Regions from separate parts of the Nocardia sp. NPDC051052 genome, predicted to be linked through region 2. Evidence: riboswitches for the same ligand, from Rfam matches in the RefSeq annotation. Region 2 holds a riboswitch; the other holds the start of a gene.
The links. A riboswitch is a leader RNA that binds a small molecule or an ion and turns the genes downstream of it on or off. The one in region 2 is predicted to bind cobalamin.
Positions count from the first base shown of each region.

Region 1: another riboswitch for cobalamin. It lies ahead of ACIBCN_RS12165 (CbtB-domain containing protein); the one in region 2 lies ahead of metE (5-methyltetrahydropteroyltriglutamate--homocysteine S-methyltransferase).

Region 1 is NZ_JBITFL010000003.1:390,487-402,358, reverse strand. It holds gene ACIBCN_RS12210 (sensor histidine kinase) at 1-294, opposite strand, end outside; gene ACIBCN_RS12205 (ABC transporter ATP-binding protein) at 629-1,531, shown strand; gene ACIBCN_RS12200 (ABC transporter permease) at 1,528-2,379, shown strand; gene ACIBCN_RS12195 (TetR/AcrR family transcriptional regulator) at 2,430-3,023, opposite strand; gene ACIBCN_RS12190 (FMN-dependent NADH-azoreductase) at 3,149-3,796, shown strand; gene ACIBCN_RS12185 (DMT family transporter) at 3,798-4,118, shown strand; gene ACIBCN_RS12180 (OsmC family peroxiredoxin) at 4,293-4,733, shown strand; gene ACIBCN_RS12175 (hypothetical protein) at 4,856-5,356, opposite strand; gene ACIBCN_RS12170 (CbtA family protein) at 5,392-6,225, opposite strand; gene ACIBCN_RS12165 (CbtB-domain containing protein) at 6,216-6,410, opposite strand; cobalamin riboswitch at 6,438-6,593, opposite strand; gene mhuD (mycobilin-forming heme oxygenase MhuD) at 6,672-6,986, opposite strand; gene ACIBCN_RS12155 (alpha/beta fold hydrolase) at 7,069-7,830, shown strand; gene ACIBCN_RS12150 (A/G-specific adenine glycosylase) at 7,876-8,772, opposite strand; gene ACIBCN_RS12145 (carbonic anhydrase) at 8,863-9,486, shown strand; gene ACIBCN_RS12140 (hypothetical protein) at 9,609-10,298, shown strand; gene radA (DNA repair protein RadA) at 10,324-11,736, opposite strand; gene ACIBCN_RS12130 (hypothetical protein) at 11,856-11,872, opposite strand, start outside.
Region 2 is NZ_JBITFL010000004.1:277,631-289,502, reverse strand. It holds gene ACIBCN_RS15250 (pyruvate carboxylase) at 1-2,520, opposite strand, end outside; gene ACIBCN_RS15245 (glycosyltransferase) at 2,636-3,508, opposite strand; cobalamin riboswitch at 3,764-3,971, shown strand; gene metE (5-methyltetrahydropteroyltriglutamate--homocysteine S-methyltransferase) at 4,124-6,391, shown strand; gene ACIBCN_RS15235 (TetR/AcrR family transcriptional regulator) at 6,506-7,075, shown strand; gene ACIBCN_RS15230 (hypothetical protein) at 7,072-7,602, shown strand; gene ACIBCN_RS15225 (nuclear transport factor 2 family protein) at 7,915-8,292, opposite strand; gene ACIBCN_RS15220 (DUF1737 domain-containing protein) at 8,429-8,599, shown strand; gene ACIBCN_RS15215 (short-chain fatty acyl-CoA regulator family protein) at 8,763-10,187, shown strand; gene ACIBCN_RS15210 (LLM class flavin-dependent oxidoreductase) at 10,194-11,132, opposite strand; gene recG (ATP-dependent DNA helicase RecG) at 11,225-11,872, opposite strand, start outside.

The DNA.
Region 1 (11,872 bases), on a different contig from region 2:
GCCGACCGGCACGAGTGGGTAAGTCCACCAGCGTGATCCGGTGCTCGCGGCGGTCAGGAACGCGATGACCAGCGAGAAGAAGATCGGCCCGTATCCGTAGCCGAGCGCCAGGTAGGCGACGCAGGCCGCGAGCGCGACCAGCAGCACCGGCAGCGGCCGGGACCGCCGCCAGATCAGCGCGACCGGACCGGCGAGTAGTAGCAGGTAACCGAGGATGTCGAGGGAATTGTCGCCCATCCTCATATTCGCGAATGTGCCGCCGACGATCTGGAGCGCGGCCACGACAAGCGCCACACCCCAATCCCATCCGAGCGAGCTCCGGCTCGTAATGCTGTCCCGCCTCTCCGCGTATTCAGGCCAGACACGGGTGCCGAGCGAGTGACGTCGGCGGCTGGCGGTTATTTGGTGAGTGAGTCAGCCCGTGCCCGACGAGTTACCCATGTGCTTGCGAAATCAGTTGTTGTGTTCACAGACAGTAGCGTCTTGGGTGCGCTCGCGGCCGCTGTCGTGCCGGGCCTGTTCCGACAATACGACTACGCAAAGTATCCGGTCATCGTCCGCGCTACGTATACCGACGGTCGCCGCGCGACGGATGTGGTGGGCATGGTCCGAGGCGGATTCTCGGTGCATGACAGATTCGATCGTGGTCACCCGAGGGTTGACCAAACGCTACGGGGCTCAGGCGGCCGTCGACGGCGTGAGCATGAGCGTCGCGGCCGGGGAGATCTACGGGTTTCTCGGTCCGAACGGTGCGGGTAAGACGACCACGCTGCGGATGCTGGTCGGGCTCATCCGCCCGAGTGACGGCACCGCGACGGTGGCGGGGCACGCGCCGGGCGATCCCGCGGTGGTCCGCCGGATCGGTGTGCTCATCGAGGGCCCGGGTTTCTACCCGTATCTCTCCGGCCGGGACAACCTGCGGGTGCTCGCGAAATACCGCGGCATCGGCACGGCCGAGGTCGAGCACGCATTGGACCGGGTCGGCCTGACCGACCGGGCCGACGACAAGTTCCGCACCTACTCCCTGGGCATGAAGCAGCGGCTCGGCGTCGGCGCGGCCCTGCTGGGCAGGCCCGACCTGCTCATTCTGGACGAGCCGACGAACGGCCTCGATCCGCGGGGCATGGCCGAAATGCGGGAGCTGATCACCACTCTCGCCGCCGACGGGCACACGGTGCTGCTGTCGAGTCACATGCTCAGCGAGGTGCAGGAGATCTGCGATCGGGTCGGCGTGATCTCGCGGGGCAAGCTGCTCGTCGAGTCGACCGTCGCCGAATTACGCGGCGCCGCATCGCTTTTGCTGCGGGCCGAGCCATTGGAGGTGGCGTTCCCGGCCGTGCGCGGGGTGGTCGGCGAGCGCGCCGCGATGCTGACGTCGAGCGGCATCCGGATCGAGGCGGGCAACGGCACCGCGCCCGCGGTGGCCCGGGCGGTCATCGCGGCGGGTGCCGATCTGCTCGAGCTGCGGATCGACGAGAAGTCCCTGGAAGAAGTGTTTTTCGAAATGACTCAGCTGGAAGTGGCGAAATGACCGTGAAAGACCTGTTGGCGAGCACGAAGGCGGAGGCGCTGCGGCTGCGTAAGTGGCCCGCGTTCTGGATCCTCCTCGGTACCTGGATCCTGCTGAACCTCACCTTCGCCTACCTGTTCAATTATCTCGCCTACACCTCGGGCGAGTCGGGCCGGATGTCGAACGGCCTGCCGAAAGAGGCACTGCTGCACCAGATGCTGCCCGCCGCGGTGCCGGAGGTGTTCACCCAGGGCATGGCGATGTTCGGTGGCGCGCTGATGCTGGTGCTCGGCGCGCTGACCACCGGCAGCGGATATGGCTGGGGCACTTGGAAAACCGTGTTCACCCAGGGGCCGTCGCGGATCAGCGCGGTCGGTGGCGTGCTGGTGAGCCTCGTCGTCGTGGTGATCGGACTGGTGCTCACCGCCTTCGTCGTCGACACCGGGGTGGCGGCGTTGATCGGCGCGACGCAGTCGCAGGCGCTCGCGCTGCCGTCGCCGCACCAGTCCGCGCTCGGAATCCTCACGGGCATAGTGATTCTCGGCATGTGGACGTTGGCGGGCGCACTGATCGGCACCATCGCTCGCGGCCCGGCGCTGGCGGTCGGCCTCGGGTTGGTGTGGGTGCTGGTGGTGGAGAACCTGTTGCGCGGCGTGGCGTCCATCTTCTCGCCGATCGCGATCATTACCGATCACCTGCCCGGTACTGCCGCGGGCTCCATGGCGGGGGCGATGCGGACGGTCGGCGCGGGGACGCCCGGTGTGCTCGACATCCTGTCGCGCACCGAATCGCTGATCATGCTCGGGATCTACCTCGCGCTCTTCGTAGTAGGGACCCTGTGGCTGATGCGCAGACGCGATCTGGTGTGAGTTATCTGCCGAAAGCCGTTGATGGACAACCATCAACGGCTTTTCGCGGCTCAGTCGAGCACGGCGTGCGCGAGCTGTCGTAGCGCGTCGGCGATCTGTGCCGAGGTCAGCCCTCGGCTGCGTTGCTGCTGATAGACCTCGGCCCCCAATGGCGCGAGCAACGGATCGATGAGCGCGTCCGGCGCACGAATCTTGCCCGCCACCAACAGTGCTCGCACATGGGCATACCAGAATCCGTACGACCCCGTCGCGAATCGCGCACCGCCGGTCTCCGCACCCAGCACCAAATTCGCGTGCGCGTCCAGCAATTCGACCATCGCGGCGAAAAATGCGGCCAGCCGTTCCGCCGGTGGCGCGCCGGGTCCCAGCGGCGGTGCGCCACCGATCAACTGCTCCTGCAGCGCCCGTTCGTGCTCGTCGAGCAGCGCGACGGCGATCGAATTCGTGTCCGGGTAGCGGCGATACAGCGTGCCGCGGCCGACGCCTGCCGCCTTGGCGATGTCGTCCATTGTCACGGCGCGCGGGTCGCGGGTGGTGAACAGCTCCGCGGCCGCGGCGAGCACCTTGGCCCGGTTGCGAGCCGCGTCCGCGCGCTCGGCCGGGGCGGCCGCTTGCCCGGTGAGCAGATCCGTGTGCCTGGTCATGCGCTGACTGTACCCGAGTTCTGGAATAAGTGGACATTGTGTCCGGTTGTCGATACTGTCGATCCCTGGGATAAGTGGACACATCGTCCAATTGAAGTCGCGTAAACCCAGAGTGAGGTCTAGTTATGAGCACGTTGTTGCACTTGGACGCCAGCGCACGCACCAGCTCGATCAGTCGCGAGCTGAGTGCCGTCTTCGCCGACGCGTGGCGCGCCGAGAACCCCGACGGCGGCTACCACTACCGGGATCTGGCGGCCGACCCGATCCCGTTCATCGATGAGGCATGGACCGAGCTGTGCGACGCGGTGCTCGCGCGGCAGAACACCGACCTGCGTCGGCTCAGCGAACTAGTGCGTACGCCAGAACAGGCCGTCGCATGGGCGATCGTGGAAACGCTGCTGGCCGAGTTGCTTGCCGCGGACGTCATCCTGATCGGCACCCCGATGTACAACTACTCGGTCCCGGCGTCGCTCAAAGCATGGCTGGATCAGGTGACGTTCCCGCGAATGTCGCTGGGCCACCGTCGTTTCGTCGTCACCACCGCCCGGGGCGGCGCCTACTCGCCTGGTGCGCCGAAGGCCGCCTTCGACTACCAGGAGCGCTTCCTGCGCGACTTCTTCGCGGGCCATTTCGCCGTCGAGGACACGGTTTTCATCAATGCCGAACTGGCCAATGCCCGCCAGGATCCCGCGCTGGCGCACCTGCGCGGCAAGCACGACGAGTCGTACGCGCTCGCCCTCGGCGCCGCCCGCGATCTCGCGAAGGAGTACTGAGATGAACTGGGTGGTCCTCGGCATCGCGGGCCTGGTCGAGATCGTCTGGTCGCAGAGCATCAAACCGACGGAGAACTTCACCCGCCCGGTGCCCACCGTGATCTGCTTCGTGCTCGGCGTCACCGCGGTGTATCTGCTGTCCAGGGCCATGCAGACGCTGCCGGTCGGTACCGCGTACGCGATCTTCACCGGGATCGGTGCGGTCGGCGCCATCGGCCTCGGCGTCGTGTTCAACAAGGATCCGCTCAGCGCGGGCCGGGTGTTCGCGCTGTCGTTGATCATCGGTGGCATCGTGCTGGCCAGGGTCACCAATCCCGAGTGACAGCACTCGTTCTGTATCCAATAGCCCGATGCGACAACTGATTTCGTAAGGACATGGGTAACTCGCCGGGTACGGGGTAACGTGACCCGCGCCTCACCGTCGGCCGCCAACGCACCCGCGGTGGCACCTAACTCTGGCCTGAATACTCGGCGAGGCGGAACCGAAAGGACTGTGATGCCTACACGTACCGCGCGTACTGCCTGGACCGGCACTCTGCAGGAGGGCTCGGGACAGGTCGAGCTGGCCAGTTCCGGCGTCGGCAAGTACGACGTGTCGTTCCCGAAGCGTTCGGCCGAGGACGCCGACGGCACCACCAGCCCGGAGGAGCTCATCGCGGCGGCGCACTCGTCCTGCTACGCGATGGCGCTCTCGGCCCAGATCGGTAATGCGGGTGGCACCCCGGAGAGCCTGGATGTCAGCGCCGACGTCACCCTGGGCCCGGACCCGGCCGGCGGCTTCCGGATCAGCGGCATCAAGCTGACCGTGCGCGGCAAGGTCTCCGGCATCGACGCCGACGGCTTCGCCGCCGCGGCCGAGGCCGCCAAGGCGGGCTGCCCGGTCAGCAAGGCCCTGGCCGGCGTCGACCACATCCTCCTCGACGCGGCACTGGCGTAACGACCGACGAAGCTGCCCGGTTTACCACCCCTCGTGGGTAAACCGGGCAGTCGCGTTAGGCGGCAACTGATTTCGTGCGGACGTGGGTAACTCGCCGGGGGTGAGCTAACCCGCCTGCTCCGTCACTGCCGCCGCGCGGGGGAGAAGTAGCGGCGGGCCGCGGGGCGGTACATCGCGGGGATTGCCACCAGGACCGCGACGACGTGGACCGCGCGGAACATGCCGATCAGCGCGGATTCGACGGTGATGTGGGCGAAGAGGTCGCCGAACTTGTCCGCGGACAGCAGCGCCGCGAGCGGTTCGATGATCAGGGAGAGCAGGCCGATCACGCCGATGCCGAAGGTCAGCAGAATGCGGGCCCAGCGGGCGCCGTGCGTCATTCGGATCGCGACGATGAGCACGACCAGGTAGATCCCGACTCGCACGCCGAGACCGGTCGCCAAGCCCGCCAGGTCGACCTCGTCGCGCTCCAGCAGTAGCGCGGTCTGCACGATCGCCTCGGCGACCCCGGCGAGCAGGGCGGCAACCAGACCGACGAACGCGACGCGGACGGGGCGTGGTGGTTGCGCTGGTGCGCCCGAACGCAGCGGTGCGGGCCAAAGGGAAAGGGCGGTGCCGGTCATGACACCGACACTGCCCTTCGTCTTCTGGACGCGGATCAGCCCGCGGTAGCGATCGACTCTCGTACCGGAGTATCACTGCGCGTGGCGAATTCGCTGAGCGCGGCGAAGCCGAGGGCCAGGCAGGCCCACAGCGTCGCGGTCTCGGCCAGCGAGGCCGCCCGGAACTGCCACAGCAGCGCGGCCGGGAAGTCCGCCTTCACCTCGTTGATGCCCGGCAGCAGGATGTAGCCCGCCGCGGCGACGAGGACGAACGCGGCGAGGCCGCCGATCAGCCGCAACGTGCTCAGCCGGCCGCGCAGCAACTTGTAGACGTACACGCTCGCGCCGACGGCCACCAGACCGAGCAGCACGGCGGCCACCCAGAGCAGGGTGCGCTGGTTGATCGTCTCCGGATCACCGACCGCCGGTGGGTTCGCCGGGTACTTGAAGAACGGCACCGCCACGATCGCGGCCCAGCCGCCGAGCCCGAGTCCGAGCGCGAGCTTCGGCCCGGACAGCGTGCTGTAGCGGCGGGCGAAGTGGGCGACGGAGGCGAAGATGGCACCGAGCGCGAGACCGGCCAGGCCGAGCGCGAGGAACTGTCCCGCCTTCTGTCCGGTCCGGCTGACCAGCGGTTCTTCCTCGTCACCGTGCGAATGGCCGGTCCCCTCCGGCTGCGCGCCGTGCGGATGATCCGCCGCCGCCGAACCGGCTTCCTCGATGGCGATGGCGGCATCGACCTTCGGCTCGCCGACGAAGAAGCCGACCGAGGCGGCCAGCAGACCGGCGATGAGACCGGCCAGCAGGCCGCGCAGCAACAGGGTCTTGAGTGAACCGATCAGCGGGACGGCAGCCGACGGAGTCGGCGGGTTGGCTGAGGTCAGTGGCACGGAAGGCCCAGCAGGTGGCGTCCGTCGTGCATCAGCTCATGCAGGTACATCCCGCTGCGCGAGATGACGCCCTGATCGAAGCCGACCAGGTACAGCGTGAGCAGTGCGAGTAGAACGACACCGACTGCGACGAGCACAGCGGCCAGTGAATCGGTTGCCCGGCTCGGCGAATGCGCGATTGCCATGTGAGTCCTCCTAGGGATGCGCGTCCCGTCGAATGGGTGCGAAGATGCCGGTGTCTGGCTATCCGGCACCCAGGAACTCGGTGCATGGAACACAGTGGCGCGACCGCTCCGGAATTTCACCGGATTCCCGCATCACCCTCGCGTTTTGTCATTCGAACTGTGACACCTGGAGGCACCGGCCGTCAATACGACCAGCGCGGTGGCACCCCGGTGCCGGGCGAGTCGCCGGGCAGGTCAGCCTGCCCGGCAACGCTCGAAACGTCAGTCGGCGGCCTTCGCGGACACGTCGAGGACGACCTCGAATTCCAGCAGCGACGCACCCGTGGAGACCGGCTGCTGCCGCTCGCCTGCGTGCGCCTCGCGCGCGGGCCCGTCCCGCCACGCCGTGAACGACTCTTCCGAATCCCACTGGGTGACAACGAAGTACCGCTTGTCACCGGCGACCGGCCGGAGCAACTGGAAGCCGAGGAAACCGGGCGAGCCCTCGACCGCGTGCGCACGGTGGGCGAACCGCTTCTCCAACTCGGGGCCCGCGCCCTCGGGAACCTCGATCGCGTTGATCTTCACAACAGCCATGGGCTCGACAATACGACCGCCCGGTATGGGTCATATCGGGGGTACCGCACACCGCGCGAGCGAGCCCGGCAGAATCAGCGGGGTGTTGCACGACGAAGGCGGAGCGGGTGTACCGATCCTGCTGCTGCACGGATTGATGGGCAGTGCCAGGACCTGGCACGAGCAGCTGGACTGGCTGCGCGACTACGGCCACGTCTACACCTTCGACGCGGCCGGGCACGGCAGGCCGGCACCGGAGGAGCTGACCACCGAGGCATTCGTCGCCGATCTGGCCGCCGCGACCTCGGACATCACCGAATCCATGGTGGTGATCGGGCATTCGATGGGCGCGCTGCACGGCTGGGTGTTCGCCGCGACCTACCCCGAGCGGGTGCGCGCGCTGGTGATCGAGGACATCGCCCCGGATTTCACCGGCCGGACGGCGGCGAACTGGGCGGCGATGATCGAGGCGTGGCCGCAACCGTTTCCGAACGCGGACGCGGTGCTGAAGTTCTTCGGGCCGGTCGCCGGGCGGTACTTCCTCAATTCGTTCGAGCACGGCCCGGACGGATATCGGCTGCACGGATCGGTGGCGACGTTCCGCGATATCTCCGACGAGTGGGGGAGCCGCGACTTCTGGCCACAGTGGCACGCCATCCGGGTGCCCGCGCTGCTGCTCGAGGGCGAGCACACCATCACCCCGCCCGGCCAGATGCGGCAGATGGCCGAGACGCATCCCGATGCCGACTACGTACTCGTTTCCGGCGCAGCCCATCTCGTGCACGACGACCAACCCGGGCAATACCGCACCGCCGTTGCACGTTTCCTCCGCCGCGTCCTCACCCCCGAGTCGCACCCGTCCTGACTCCCCGCGCACTTCTTGATTTCCGAAAGGCGTGCGGCTGTGGGGTCAGGGGGCATTGCCGCCCTCCCCGGCGAGCGCGAAGAGGCCGTCTGTGGTCTGCTCGATCAGTCCGTCGACCAGCAGCGAGTCCAGTGCCCGGGCGCGCTGACCGGGGTCGCGCGGCCAAGCCAGGTCCAGGCTGACTCGCTCCACCGGACCCGTCGCGCCGCGGAGAACGTCGAGCAGCCTGCCGCGCGCCTGGCGATCGGTGCCCTCGTATTTCTGTGTGCGACGGACGATTTCGGAGACGGGGCGGCCCGCCGCGACCCATGCGCAAGTCGGCAAGGGGCAACGCGAACAGTCCGGTGTGCGCGCCGTGCACACCGTCGCACCCAGTTCCATCAGCGCGGCCGAGAACACGGCCGCACGGTCGATCTGTTGCGGCAGCAGCGCTTCCGTCTCGGGCAGATCCCGCGACGACGGATTCCCCGCCTCGGCGCGACCGTGCACGGCCCGGGCAACCACCCGACGAACGTTGGTGTCCACCACCGGAACCCGTTGCCCGTAGGCGAAACAGGCGACCGCCCGCGCCGTGTACGCCCCGATGCCGGGCAGGCCGAGCAGCACGTCCACCTCGGTGGGCACCTCGTCGCCATGCTCAGCGGCCAGCACCCGCGCGCATTCGTGCAGCCGCAGCGCCCGGCGCGGATAACCGAGCTTGCCCCACGCGCGCAACACCTCGGCCTGCGAGGAGGCCGCCATCGCCGAGGGCACCGGCCAGCGCGCCACCCATTCCCGCCAGATCGGCTCGACCCGGACCACCGGGGTCTGCTGCAGCATGATCTCGCTCATCAGGATCTGCCACGCGGTGACCTCGCCGCGACGCCACGGTAGGTCGCGCGCGGTCTCCTCGTACCAGTCGAGCAACACGTCCGCATCGATGCTGTTCGGTGCTTTCCTCACGGTTCCTGTCCTACTGCCGCTGGCCGGTATTTGCCGACCCGTAACCAAACGAACTCGCTGGTAACACAAGCCATGTGCACAATGGTGGGTATGCCTGATTCAAATCCGATCAGTGCCTGGAAGTCTTTGCGTGAAGGCAACGACCGTTTCGTCTCCGGTGCGCTGCAGCATCCTAGCCAGGGCGCTGTCGATCGAGCCAAGCTCGTCGATGGCCAGCATCCGTCCGCGATCCTCTTCGGCTGCGGTGACTCCAGGGTCGCCGCCGAGTTGATCTTCGACCAGGGCCTCGGCGATATGTTCGTGGTACGCACCGCGGGCCACGTCGTCGACAGCTCGGTGCTCGGTTCGATCGAGTACGGGGTACAGGTCCTCGACGTTCCGCTGATCGTGGTGCTCGGGCACGACAGCTGCGGCGCGGTGAAAGCCACCATCGATGCGCTGGACGGCGGCGAGGTACCAGGCGGATTCATCCGCAGCGTGGTCGAGCGGGTCACGCCTTCCATTCTGATCGGCCGCAGGGAGGGGCTGTCCACCGTCGACGAGATGGAGGCCAGGCATGTGGTCGAGACCAGCAGGCTGCTCATGCAGCGGTCGATGATCATCTCGCAGCGCGTCGCGACCGGCGAATGCGCGATCGCATGTGTCACATACAAGCTCGCCGACGGACAGGTGAAGTTGCAGCGTGTCGTCGGCAACATCGGCGAGCTCGCCTGAGCCGGGGTCGCCGCCGTTTGCCCAGCGTGCGGGCCGGAATTTACTCGCCACGATCGCGTATTCCGGACCGACACGCCGTGCGCATGAGTCATCGCGCCCGGTCGTGCCCTTACCGTTGAGGCGTGCTGGAACCGAATGGACCGCTGCCACCGGAGATCTATTGGCGTCGTCGCGCATTGGCGATCGGCGCACTGGTCGTCGCGCTGGCGCTGGTCATCTGGCTCGTGCTGACGGTGTCCCGCGGTGGCGACTCGCCCGGTGACACCAAGTCCGTCGCGGCCGGATCGTCGTCTACGACGACGAGCAAGCCCGCCGATGTCACCACGACAAAGGCCGCGGGCCCAAGCGAATCCGGCGCGCCCGCGACGTCGAGCGGCGCCTCGCCCGCCTCGAACGAGCCCGCCCAGGGGCCGGGGCAGTGCCCCGATCAGTCGCTGGCGATCAAGATCAGTGTGGACCAGCCGACCTATCGGGTCGGCGAGCAGCCGAACTTCCGGATCGTCATCACCAACATCTCCAGCTCGCCGTGTCAGCGGGACATGAACCTGGCCCAGATCCAGGCGTCGGTGCTGTCGCTGGACGGTCAGCGCCGGTTCTGGACGGGTTCGGATTGCTCGCCGGTCGACGAGTCGAACCAGCGGAACCTGAAACCCGGTGAGCAGGCGCTGTTCACGGTGCGCTGGTCGGGCACCACGTCCCAGCAGGGCTGCGTCGGCGAGCGGGTGCCGGTGCCCGCCGGTGCGTACCAGGTCATCGCGCAATTCGGCTCGCTGCACAGCTCGCCGGAACCGTTCAATCTGACGCCGGCCTGAGCAAACCCGGATTCGGCTGGGCCCGTTAGAAATCGGGTGCCACTTCCTTCGGCTCCTTCTGCGCGCGTTGCTTGCGCGTGCCGGTGATGCGGATGGCCGAGCGCACGTCGGCGACCTCGTGGATCTTCATGCCGCCACGCTTGAGCGGGGTGAAACCGGGCGGCACCAGCGCGGTGGTGAAGCCGAGCCGCTCGGCCTCGGCCAGCCTGCGCTCGAGGCCGGTCACCTTGCGCACCTCGCCGGCCAGGCCCACCTCGCCGAGGATCACCCAGCCCGCCGGAATGGCCACCTCGGAATTGGCGCTGGCGATGGCGAGCGTGATGGCCAGGTCGGCGGCGGGCTCCAGCAGCCGCATGCCGCCGACCGTCGCGGCGTACACGTCGGACTTGCCGAGGAACACCTTGCCGCGGCTCTGCAGCACGGCTAGCACCATCGCAACCCGGTTGTAGTCGAGCCCGCTGACCGCGCGGCGCGGATTCGGGATCTCGGTCTCCACCGTCAGCCCCTGCACCTCGGCCACCAACGGCCGCTTGCCGTCCATCGCTACGGTGACCGCGGTGCCCGACACCGAATCGGTGCGGTGGTGCAGGAACAGGCCGGACGGGTCGTCGACGCAGGCGATGCCGTCCTCGTGCAGCTCGAAACAGCCGACCTCGTCCGCGCTGCCGAAGCGATTCTTCAGGCCGCGCACCATGCGCAGCGACGAGTTCTTGTCGCCCTCGAACTGCAGCACCACGTCGACAAGGTGTTCCAGGGTGCGCGGGCCCGCGACATTGCCGTCCTTGGTGACGTGCCCGACCAGCAGCACCGCGATCCCGCTCGCCTTGGCCAGCGAGGTCAGCGCCGAAGTCACCGCGCGCACCTGGGTGACGCCACCGATCACGCCGTCCACCTCGGGCGCGAGCATGGTCTGCACCGAGTCGACCACCAGCAGCGTCGGCCGCACCTGCTCGACGTGCCCGAGCACGGTCGAAAGATCGGATTCCGCGGCCAGATACACCCTTTCGTGCACCGCGCCGGTGCGGTCGGCGCGCAGCCGCACCTGTCCCGCCGATTCCTCCGCGGTGACGTAGAGCGACTTCGCGTCGTGCTGCCTGGCCCAGCGGTGCGCGACCTCGAGCAGCAGCGTCGACTTGCCGACGCCTGGCTCGCCGGAGAGCAGCACCACCGAGCCGGGGACGACGCCGCCGCCGAGCACCCGGTCGAGCTCGCTGACCCCGGTCGGCCGCGCCCTGGTGATCTTGGAGTCGATGGTGGAGATCGGGGCGGCGGCGGTGCTCGGCAGCATCGCGCGCCTGGCCGGTGCGCCCGCACCCGTCGCCGCGACGGCTACCTCGTCGACGGTGCCCCACGCGCCGCAGTCGGGGCACTTACCCACCCACTTGGCGACCTCGTGCGTGCAGGCGGAGCACCGGAAGATCGACCTGGTCTTTGCCACACGCGCACCTTACGTACCGCGTCCGACAACATGCCCGCCCGCGGCTCGCGCCAGGCCGGATAAAGAACGGCTGCCGCACCGATTGGTGTGGCAGCCGTCTCTGTAAGGGGGCTAGACGCTCAGTGTCCGCCGGTGT
Region 2 (11,872 bases):
CAGCGCGATGGCTTGCTGACGCAGGTTGGACAGCTGACCGCCGGGGATCTCGTGGGTGTACACGCGGCCGGTCGGCGCCGGCAACCCGGACTCGAAGGGGGCGTACACCTTTCGCAAGGCTTCCCAGTACGGCTCGAGATCGCACACGTTCGACAGGTTCAACCCGGTGTCGTGTTCACTGTGCGCCGCGGCGGCGACGATCGCGGAAAGCGCTGGCTGGCTGGTGGTTCCGGCCATCGCGGCACTGGCGCCGTCGACGGCGTCGGCACCGGCCTGCCACGCCGCCAGGTAAGTGGCGAGCTGCCCGCCCGGGGTGTCGTGGGTGTGGACATGGACCGGGAGGTCGAAGTTGCTACGCAACGCGGTGACCAGGGTGGCGGCCGCGGGGGCACGCAGCAGCCCGGCCATGTCTTTGATCGCGAGGACGTGCGCGCCGGCGTCGACCATCTGCTCGGCGAGTTTGAGGTAATAGTCCAGGGTGTAGAGGGTTTCGTCGGGGTTGGACAGGTCCCCGGTGTAGCTCATCGCGACTTCGGCTATGGCGGTACCGGTTTCACGCACCGCATCGATCGCCGGACGCATCTGATCGACGTTGTTGAGCGCGTCGAAGATACGGAAGATGTCGATACCGGTCGCGGTGGCCTCGGACACGAACGCCCGCGTCACCTGATCCGGATACGGCGTGTAGCCCACGGTGTTACGGCCGCGCAGCAGCATCTGCAAACAGATGTTCGGCACGGCTTCACGCAAGGCCGCCAACCGCTCCCACGGGTCCTCGTACAGAAACCGCAGCGCCACATCGTAAGTCGCGCCACCCCAGGCCTCGATCGACAGCAGTTCGGGGGTCAGCCGGGCCACATGCCCGGCGACACCCAGCAGGCCTTTGGTGCGCACGCGAGTGGCAAGCAGAGACTGGTGCGCGTCACGGAAGGTGGTGTCGGTGACTCCCACGGCCTTCTGCGCACGCAACGCCTGCGCGAAACCCTCAGGGCCCAGCTTCAACAGACGTTGCCGTGAACCACCCGGCGGCGGCACCGACAGGTCGATGGCAGGCAGCTTGTCGTGCGGGTAAACCGTCGTCGGCCGCTCGCCGTGCGGCTTGTTCACCGTGATGTCGGCCAGATAGGTGAGGATCTTGGTACCGCGGTCCGCCGACCCCCGCTGGTTGAGCAGCTCCGGACGCTCATCGATGAAGGACGTGGTGACCCGCCCCGCCTTGAAGTCCGGGTCGTCGAGCACCGCGAGCAGGAACGGAATGTTGGTGGTAACACCGCGAATTCGGAACTCGGCGAGCGCACGCTGGGCTCGCGACACCGCGGCGCCGAAGTCGCGGCCACGGCAGGTGAGCTTCACCAGCATCGAGTCGAAGTAGGCGCCGATCTCCGCGCCGAGGTTGGCGCCGCCGTCGAGCCTGATGCCCGCGCCGCCCGGCGTGCGGTAGGCGGTGATGCGCCCGGTGTCGGGGCGGAAGCCGTTGTTCGGGTCCTCGGTGGTGATCCGGCACTGCATCGCGGCACCGCGAATGCTGACCGTTTCCTGGCTGAGCCCGAGCTGTTCGAGGGTCTCCCCCGCCGCGATCCGCAGCTGCGACTGCACCAGGTCCACGTCGGTGATCTCCTCGGTCACCGTGTGCTCGACCTGGATGCGCGGGTTCATCTCGATGAAGACGTGCTTGCCGCGCTCGTCGAGCAGGAACTCGACGGTGCCAGCGCAGCTGTAGCCGATCTCCTTGGCGAAGGCCACCGCGTCGGCGCAAATGCGGTCGCGCAGTTCGGGATCCAGGTTCGGCGCGGGCGCGAGCTCGATCACCTTCTGGTGCCTGCGCTGCACCGAGCAGTCGCGCTCGAACAGGTGCATCACATTGCCGTGCTGATCGGCCAGGATCTGTACCTCGATGTGGCGCGGGTTCACCACGGCCTGCTCGAGGAACACGGTCGGGTCGCCGAACGCCGACTCGGCCTCGCGCGACGCGGCCTCGATGGACTCGCGCAGGTGCTCGGCGTCGGCGACCCTGCGCATGCCGCGCCCGCCGCCACCGGCCACCGCCTTGACGAAGATCGGGTAGTCCAGCTCGTGCGACGCGGCGAGCAGCTCGTCCACGTCCGCGGACGGCGCGCTGGAGCGCAGCACCGGAAGCCCCGCGGCCTTGGCCGCGGCGATGGCGCGTGCCTTGTTACCCGCGAGCTCGAGCACCTCGGCCGACGGACCGATGAAGGTGATGCCCGCGCGAGCGCAGGCCGCCGCCAGGTCCGGGTTCTCGGACAGGAAGCCGTAGCCGGGGTAGACGGCGTCGGCGCCCGCCGACTTGGCCGCGTCGACGATCGCGTCGACCGATAGATACGCCCGGACCGGATGGCCCTGTTCGCCGATCTGGTAGGACTCGGCCGCCTTCATCCGATGGACCGAATTGCGGTCCTCGTACGGGAAGACGGCTACCGTCCCCACGCCGAGTTCGTAGGCCGCGCGGAAGGCCCTGATGGCGATCTCGCCGCGGTTGGCAACCAGAACTTTGGTGAACATGGGCCTAAGGTACCCGGACCCAGCCGCCGCACAGACACGGAAGGGGCCTTCGCAAGCTTGCGCACAGCCCGGTACCGCGGCGTGGTGAAGATCCGTTCACCGGGACGTCACATCGTCAGATCCAGTGCATCGTGCGATACCGGAAGCCGCCGCGGAACTGACCGACAGCGAGGCCGATCATCAGTCCGCGTTCCTCGGCGACTAATCCACGAGTAAAAGGCAGCCGAATCATCCGTAACAAAACTTCAGGAAGGTGCAGCTCAGGTAAACCATTATTGGGGAATTCGGCGTTCAGCCGCGCTAAACCGAGGCCCCTGCTGCGTCCCTGCCGATAGCCGGGACGGAAACCCCGACGGTACCGATAGGCGACGAGAGCCTCGGCCAGATAACCGAGGCGGTATCCCTCCCGATGCGCTCGCCAGCCGAATTCGAGATCCTCGTTGGCGGCATAGCTGACATCTTGGCCGCCGAGCTTACGGTAGACCTCCGCGCGGCATGCCATGCTCGTACCGATGATCACAGGCGCATAAACGCCAGGTGGCTGAAATTGGTCAGGTGCCGGGATGTTGGCGACGCGGCGCGGGTGCTCCGCGTTGAGCGAATCACCCTCGATCGCAGAACAAGTCAGGTCATAGCCCTCGTCGAGGAACTCGACCATGCGGCTGACCCAATTCGGGTACGCGCGGTCGTCATGATCACAGAACAGCAACACCTCACCCAGAGCACTGCTAGCTCCGACATTTCGGGCAAACGCGGCACCGGGCCCGCCTGACGCGTCAACATACCGAAGCTTCAGTCGCTCTCGGAGTGGGTGACTTTCGATATGACCGCGCACGTCGATCGGCGAGCCGTTGTCGGCGATGACTACGTCGAATTCCCCCGGATAATCTTGACGCGTCAAGGCGCCTAGTTGTATATCGAGCAGATCACGGCCGTCGGCCGTCCCGATATATGCCGGAATGACGATCGATACCGACCGTTCAGCCACCACAAGCACTCCTGCTATAGATCCCCGCGCCGGAGCCCTCCCCTGAGGGAACAACTTTAGACATAAATGCGAAAAGCGGGCTACACGCGACCTCGTGGGCTTCCTCACAGACTTGGACAGATGACCAAATGGGGTGTGCCTGCTGCTCGAGCGCCACTGCTCCCGCGCCCGGTCGCCCCGCGCTGTCGCCGCGCGCCCTATGCTGGTGGGTGCAGCTGGTTCACCGCGCACGTACGAGATGGAGCCCCGTCGTCGTGTTGCGGAGCCGAGTTCGGCCGCCTCGAAAGGGCGGACGGGCGAGAGGGAACCCGGTGAGAATCCGGGACTGTCCCGCAGCGGTAAGCAGGAACGACCGCCGTCACACGCACTGGACGCACAACGCCCGGGAAGCGACGGCCAGTAGGTCGGCCGACAAGGCCGGTGCCTGTGAGTCCGAAGACCTGCCAGCCGTGTCGGGTACGCCGTATCCGACGGCCACCGCCTCGTGGACCTGGGCGCGCGGTTCTACCAGTACTTGATGTGTCGGGGCTCCGTTGTCGGAATCTCCTGGCGTATCTCCGGTAGCCGCGTGGCCCGTATGGCGACGGCCCATGACACCAGCACTGGAGAGACAACGTGACTGTTGTAAATCAGACACCGTTCACCGCAACGGTTCTCGGGCTACCTAGGGTCGGACCGCGGCGTGAGCTCAAGCGGGCCACCGAGGCCTACTGGGCAGGCAAGATCGATGCCGATCAGCTGCATACTGTCGCGCGCGACCTGCGGCACGCTCAACTCGCCGAACTACAAGCGGCAGGCCTGGATTCGATCCCGGTGGGCACCTTCTCGTACTACGACCAAATGCTCGACACGGCCTTACTGCTCGGCGCGCTGCCGCCGCGGGTGGCCGGGATCGCCGATCCGCTCGACCGCTACTTCGCCGCCGCACGCGGTAACGACTCGATCGAACCCCTAGAGATGACCAAGTGGTTCGACACCAACTACCACTACCTGGTGCCGGAAATCGACCAGCACACCGCGTTCTCGCTGAACCCGGAGAAGCTGCTCGACGAGGTGCGCGAGGCACTCGCGCTCGGTGCGCCCGCTCGTCCGGTGGTGGTCGGCCCGATCACCTTCCTGAAGCTGGCCAAGGCCACCGGCGGCGCACCACTCGACCGGCTCGCCGACATCGTCCCGCTGTACCGCGAACTGCTCCGGCTGCTGGCCGAGGCAGGCATCGGCTGGGTGCAGATCGATGAGCCCGCGCTGGTCACCGACCTCACCGAGGCCGAAATCGAGCTGGTGCGAGGCACTTACACCGAGCTGACCGCGTCGGCCGAGCGGCCGGCCATCCTGGTGGCCACGTACTTCGGCCACGCCGATGCCGCGCTCAACGCGCTGGCGAGCACCGATATCGAGGGCGTCGCGCTCGACTTCACCTCCGGCACTAGCGTTTCCGATGTGGCGGGCATTCCGGCACTGGCGAGCAAGCTGCTGGTGGCCGGCGTGGTCGACGGCCGCAATGTCTGGCGCGCGGATCTCGACGCCGTGCTCGCCACCCTTGGCACGCTGCTCGGTTCCGCTGCGTCGGTGGCGGTTTCGACCTCCTGCTCGCTGCTGCACGTGCCGTACACGCTGGCCGCGGAGACCAAGCTGGACGAGCGGCTGCGGTCGTGGCTGGCCTTCGGCACCGAGAAGGTGGCCGAGGTTCGCCTGCTGGCCACCGCGCTGACCGGCGGCACCGAGGCGATCAGCACCGAATTGGCCGACACCCGTGCGGCATTGGCGGCCCGGCGGGCCGACACCCGGCTACACGACCCGCAGGTGCGGGCCCGGCTGGCCGAGCTCGGCCCAAACGCGATCCGGCGCGCACCCGCCGAGGAACGTCGCGTGCTGCAGCAGCAAGAGCTGCGGCTGCCGCCGCTGCCGACCACTACCATCGGCTCGTACCCGCAGACCTCGGCGATCCGGTTGGCCAGGTCCGCGTTCAACAAGGGCGAGATCGACGAGGCGGAATACATCCGCCGGATGCGCGCCGAGGTCGCCGATGTCATTGCGCTACAAGAGAAGCTCGGCCTCGACGTGCTGGTGCACGGCGAGCCGGAGCGCAACGACATGGTGCAGTACTTCGCCGAGCAGCTCGACGGCTTCGCCGCCACCGAGCTCGGCTGGGTGCAGTCCTACGGCTCCCGCTGCGTGCGGCCGCCGATCCTGTTCGGCGATGTGCGGCGGCCGACGCCGATGACCGTCGACTGGATCAGCTATGCCCAGTCGCTCACCGCGAAGCCGGTCAAGGGCATGCTCACCGGGCCGGTCACCATCCTGGCGTGGTCGTTCGTGCGTGATGACCAGCCGCTCGGCGACTCGGCACGGCAGGTCGCACTGGCGATCCGGGACGAGACGGTGGACCTGCAGGCCGCGGGCATCCGGGTCATCCAGGTGGACGAGCCCGCGCTGCGCGAGCTGCTGCCGCTGCGCAAGGCCGACCAGCAGGCCTACCTCGACTGGTCGGTGCAGTCGTTCCGGCTCGCCACCTCCGGCGTCGAGGACGCCACCCAGGTGCACACCCACCTGTGCTATTCGGAGTTCGGTGAGGTGATCGACGCCATCGCCGGGCTGGACGCCGACGTGACCTCGATCGAGGCGGCCCGCTCCCGGATGGAGGTGCTCGACGACCTCAACGCGGCGGGCTTCGACCTCGGCGTCGGGCCGGGTGTCTACGACATCCACTCGCCCCGGGTGCCCAGCGTCGAGGAGATCACCACCTCCTTGCGCGCGGCACTGAAAGCCGTTCCCGCCGAACGCCTTTGGGTCAACCCCGACTGCGGCCTGAAGACCCGCGGCCAGGTCGAGGTGGAGGCGTCACTGCGCAACATGGTCGCCGCCGCGGCCGCCGTGCGCTGATCGCCTCGACGGTTCGCTGAAGTTCAGCCCCCTTCGTGTTCTCGGAGGGGGCTGAACTATGCCCGGCCAGCAGTGCCTCTTGTTTATGACTGACCAGTCATTCATAATCGTGGCATGCCGAAGAAAGTCGACCGAGCGGCCCGCCGAGAGGAGATCCTCGATGCCGCGGTCCGCGTGTTCGCACGCAAGGGCTTCGCCGCCTCCCGCATCGAGGATGTCGCCGCCGAGGCGGGTATCGCCAAGGGCAGCGTGTACCTGTACTTCGACAGCCGTGATGCGTTGCTGGTCGGCGTCTTCCAGAGTTACACAGCACGCTCGGGGCAGGTGCTTGCCGAGCGCAGTACCGGAGCGGCGCTGGACCGCCTTGCCGAACTCATCCGAGGGACGATCGAACTGCTCGCCGCGCATCCCGACCATGCGCGCGTCCTGCTGGATGTCTGGGCGGCCAACCCGCCGCTCGATATGGCGGCGGTATATCGCGAATATCGCTCGGCCATAGGGGATCTGCTGCGGCAGGCACAGGCCGACGGCACCTTGCGACCCGGCATCGACGAACGGCATGCCGCGGTCATCGTCGGAGCTATCGAAGGCTGCCTCATCCAGGCTTTGGTCGACCCGACAGTGCCCCTGCGCACGCTGGCCGAGCCGGTGGTGCAGATATGCGTGGAAGGAATCCGTCGATGACACTCACAGATCGACTGATCGCCCCGAACGCTACGGCAGGCGAGGTCGCCGCCGGTTTCGGCGCCGCATTCCTCGGCGCCGCACTGGCTTTCGGCCTGGCATTGCACGCGGATCTCTCCTGGCTCGGCAGCGCCGTAGTCACCTTCGTCGCCTTCGACATGTTCGGCGGCGCGGTCGTCAACGCGACCGAGTCGGCGAAGCGCTGGTACCACCGGCCGGGCCGGACCGCCCTGCACCACCTCGGTTTCGTCGCCATCCACCTCCAGCCGTTCCTGCTCGCCCTGGTGGTCCCCGGATTCAGCTGGCTCGCGGCGGCCACCATCTATGGCCTGGCCCTGGCCGGCGCGTTACTCGTCACGACCGCCCCACGCGAGTTACGCCGCCCCATTGCCTTCGGCGCCACCGCCCTCGCACTCACCATCGCCGCCAGCATGCTCACCATCCCGCACGTGGTGGCCTGGTTCGCTCCCCTCTTGCTGATCAAACTGCTACTCGCGCATCTACTTCCCGAGAACGCCTCCCACTGAAGGTCGGTGCCGCCGCCCCAGCGGGAGGCACCGACCCCGCGCCTTACTCGGATTCAGGCTCCGGTCGTAGCGCCTGCCGCCGCCGTGATGTATACCGTTCGCACGGCTCTACGGCCCGCGTGACCGGTTGCTGCCGCGATCTGGCACTCATCCCTCGTCGCCACGCCGTGTGACACCCCGGGCACCGATCCATGCCAACCCCTCCTCGCACCTAGTGAAACCACTCCATGAATCGCCCCTATCCACCTTCGACGCGTGACGTGGCGGTTCGGTTCCGGCCAGGTGCCACGGATTTCCCGGGACTGGAGTCGGTCATCCTTCCAGGTTGAAGGCGCGGTTGATGGCGGCCATGTCGAAGTAGTCGCGCCAGGCGACGATGGCGCCGTCGGCTACCTCGAAGACGCCGGTGACCGGGAGCGGAATGGCCTTGCCCGCGGTGCGCAAGGTGTCGGTACGTTCGTTCATCACCACACTGCCGGAGGTGATCTGGTGGTGGATGTCGAAGTCGACGCCCTCGAAGGTGGTCAGGAAGCCGACGAGGAAGTCGCGGATGGCGGTGCGGCCGACCACCGGTTCCATCGGAATATTGTGATACACAGCGTCTTCGGCGAAGAAGGCGGCGATCCGGTCGGGGTCCGGGTCGGACCAGCTTCGGCACATATCGCGGACGAGTTCGTCGGGAGTCGGCATGGGCGGGGCTCACTTTCTGCTGCCGGGCGGGCGAACCGCGTTGTGCGCAACGCCCTCTCGATTGAACCAAGCAATTGCTCGGTTCGGAAGCCCTTGACCCGCAGCGACTGTCAGCGCCCCGCTCTAGGCTGGCAACATGGACGACCACCCTTTGCGTTACCGCCTGATCACCGGTGCCGATGACGCCTCTTTCTGTGAACGGATCAGCGGCCTGCTCGAGCAGGGCTACCGCCTGTACGGCTCCCCCGCGGTCACCTTCAACGGCTCCACAGTGATCGCCGCACAGGCGGTGATCCTGGACGACTGATAGCGAGCGCAGCGGATGCGTGTCTCCGCCACGCCCGCCCGATGTGGCTCTTCGCATGCTACGCAGCCGGGACATCGCGCAAAATACCTTGCAGCAGCATATTTCCAGGTAGAAGAACCTCGGAAATGCGATGATTGCGAAGACCCAGGACTACGATCTTTCCGTGCGGAAGATGTATGCGGGCGCTCGCTTACGGCGGTTGCGCGAGGAACGCAGACTCACCCAGGCGGCGCTCGCCAAGTCGCTTGATCTGTCACCTAGCTATCTCAACCAGCTGGAACGCGATCAGCGCCCGCTCACCATCCCGGTGCTGCTGAAACTCAACTCCACGTTCGACCTCGACGTCCAGTTCTTCGCCGCCGACTCGGACGCGCGCCTCGTGTCCGACCTGCACGAGGTGCTGATCGACGCCGCGGGCGGGCACACCGCGCCGCTCACCGAGGTGGAGGAGCTGGCGACCAGGCAGCCCGAGGTCGCCAGGATCGTCGTCGCGATGCATCGCAGGCTGCGCGCCGCCACCGACCAGCTCGATCTGCTCTCCGCCCGGGTGTCCGCGCCGACCGGCGCGCCGGGCATGCCCATGCCCTACGAGGACGTCCGAGACTTCTTCTACGACCATCACAATCACATCCCGCAGCTCGATATCGCCGCCGAGCAGCTGTTCGAGCAGTCCGGCCTGACCATCGGCTCGCTGGATCGCCAACTGGCCAGGGTGATCGAGGAACGCGCCGGGGTAACCGTGCTGGTCCGCGGCGACGGCGCGGATCCGGCCATCCCGAAACGGCAATACGATCCCGACAGCCGCACGCTGACCCTGGCCAGGCGACTCCGGCCGGGGCAGCGCGCCTTTCAGATCGCGACCACCCTGGCGTTCCTGCTGTACGGGACCGAGCTGGACGGCGTGCTCGCCGAAACACCCTCGCTCACCGGCGAATCCCGCACGCTGGCGCGGATCGGGCTGGCCAACTACTTCGCGGGCGCGCTGGTGCTGCCGTACGGGCGTTTTCTGCGTTCGGCCGAGGAATTGCACTACGACATCGACCTGCTCGGCCTGCGCTTCGAGGTCGGCTTCGAGACCATCTGTCACCGGTTGAGCACCCTGCAACGCCAGGGGCAGCGCGGAGTGCCGTTCTTCTTCGTCCGCACCGACCGCGCCGGCAATATCTCGAAACGCCAGTCCGCCACCGCGTTCCACTTCTCCAGGGTCGGCGGCAGCTGCCCGCTGTGGGTGGTGCACGAGGCGTTCGCGCATCCCGGCCGCATCCTGCCGCAGCTCGCGGAGATGCCGGACGGGCGGCGCTACCTGTGGATCGCGCGCACCGCGATGACCGCGCCGCACGGATTCGGCACCGCGACAAAGAACTTCGCGATCGGGCTCGGCTGCGACATCGAATACGCGGAGCGACTGGTGTATTCATCCGGGCTGCAGCTCGACGATCCGGCGACGGCGGTGCAGATCGGCGCGGGCTGCAAGGTCTGCGAGCGGCCGTCGTGCCCACAACGCGCCTTCCCGCACATCGGTAGCCCGCTCGCGGTCACCGAGAACACCAGCACCGACCTGCCTTATCCGCGCATCGGACGTCCGTAGCCCCGCTCAGGCTGTGACGCGTGATCGTAAGGCGGGCAGCAGTTTCTCGGCGACCAGGTCGAGCTGGCGGTGTACATCCAAAGATCCGAGACGCAGGATGAAGTGGGTCGCGCCCGCGTCCAGGTATCGGGTCAGCCAGTCCGCGCAGGCCTCGGCGGTGCCGCCGAAATAGGCTTGGATGGTGGACATTTCCGCCAGCGATCGGCGGTAGTACTGGCGTACATAGCCTTCCAGCTCGGTGCGCGCCCGCGCTGCGTCGGTGTCGAGCACGATCGTCGCGTACATCGCGGGGGTCACCGCGCGGGTCGCTTGCCGCTGGATCGTTTCCCAGGCACGGGCATACGCGGCCGGGTCCGGGAGGTACGGCAGCCAACCGTCGTAGTGACGAGCGACCCTGGCCAGCACCTTCGGGGTGTCACTCCCCGCTAACCAGAGCGGCGGGCCATCCGGCGTCGAGGTCGGCAGCGCCCGGGCCAGATCGTCTATCTGCCAATACTTTCCGGCGAAGCCGGGAGCGCCGGACCACGCCGCGCGCCAGATTCGCACCGTCTCGTCCAAGCGACCGACGCGTTCGTCGAACGGGACACCGATCGCGTCGAACTCGGCCCGACTCTCCGGCAGCGGAAATCCGGCGCCGAGACCGAGCATGAGCCTCCCGGGACCAAGCTGATCGACGGTCGCCGCCTGGTGCGCGCCGAGCAGTGGATGGCGCAACGTCGCGGTCCATGCCGCGGTACCCAGGCGAATACGGCCGGTCGCGGCCGCGACGGCCGCCAGCAGCGTCAGCGGATCGACCCTGGTGCGCGCCAGCGGCGAATCACCGGTCCACACCGAGTCGAATCCGGCGTCTTCGGCGACCTTCGCAAGACGCACCACCCCCGACGCGTCGTGCCGCCCGACCATCGCGGTTTCCCTGCTCGGCAACAGAATTCCGACCTCGATCACCCGTTGATCCTCGCGCGGGCGGTGAGTTGTGTCGATTACCCGGCAGGTAATCGACAAGCTCAGATCTTCTGACCCGATTGGCGGCCAGCCGGTTACGACTTGGCCAAATACTCCAGACGTTCGGAATCGACCGCGGCGTGCATCATGCTCGCCAAGCCGGGGTGTTTCTTCAGGCCGGGGTCGGCTTCGACCATCTCGCGGGCAAGTTCCTGTGCGGCGGTGATGACTTCGAGATCGTCGAGCAACGACAGCAGCTTCAGCGAGCGGGCGGTGCCGGACTGAGCCGCACCGAGCACGTCGCCCTCGCGGCGGGTGCGCAGGTCGAGCACGGCGAGTTCGAAGCCGTCGGTGGTGGCGGCGACCGCGTCCAGCCGCGCCATCGCCGAACCGTTGGGCGCCGAATCGGTGACCAGCAGGCACAAGCCGGGATGCTTGCCACGACCGATACGGCCACGCAGCTGATGCAGCTGGCTGACGCCGAAGCGGTCGGCGTCCACGATCACCATGACGGTCGCGTTCGGCACGTCCACGCCGACCTCGACGACGGTGGTACAGACGAGCACATCGACGGAGCCGTCGTTGAACGCGCGCATCACCTGGTCTTTTTCGTCCGCGGGCAGCCTGCCGTGCAGGAGACCGACGCGCAGCTCGGACAGCGGACCCGCGCTCAGCATCTCGAAGACGTCGAGCGCGGCCTGCGTTGTCGGGCCTTCCTTTTCGGGCTCGGCCGCCTTCGACTT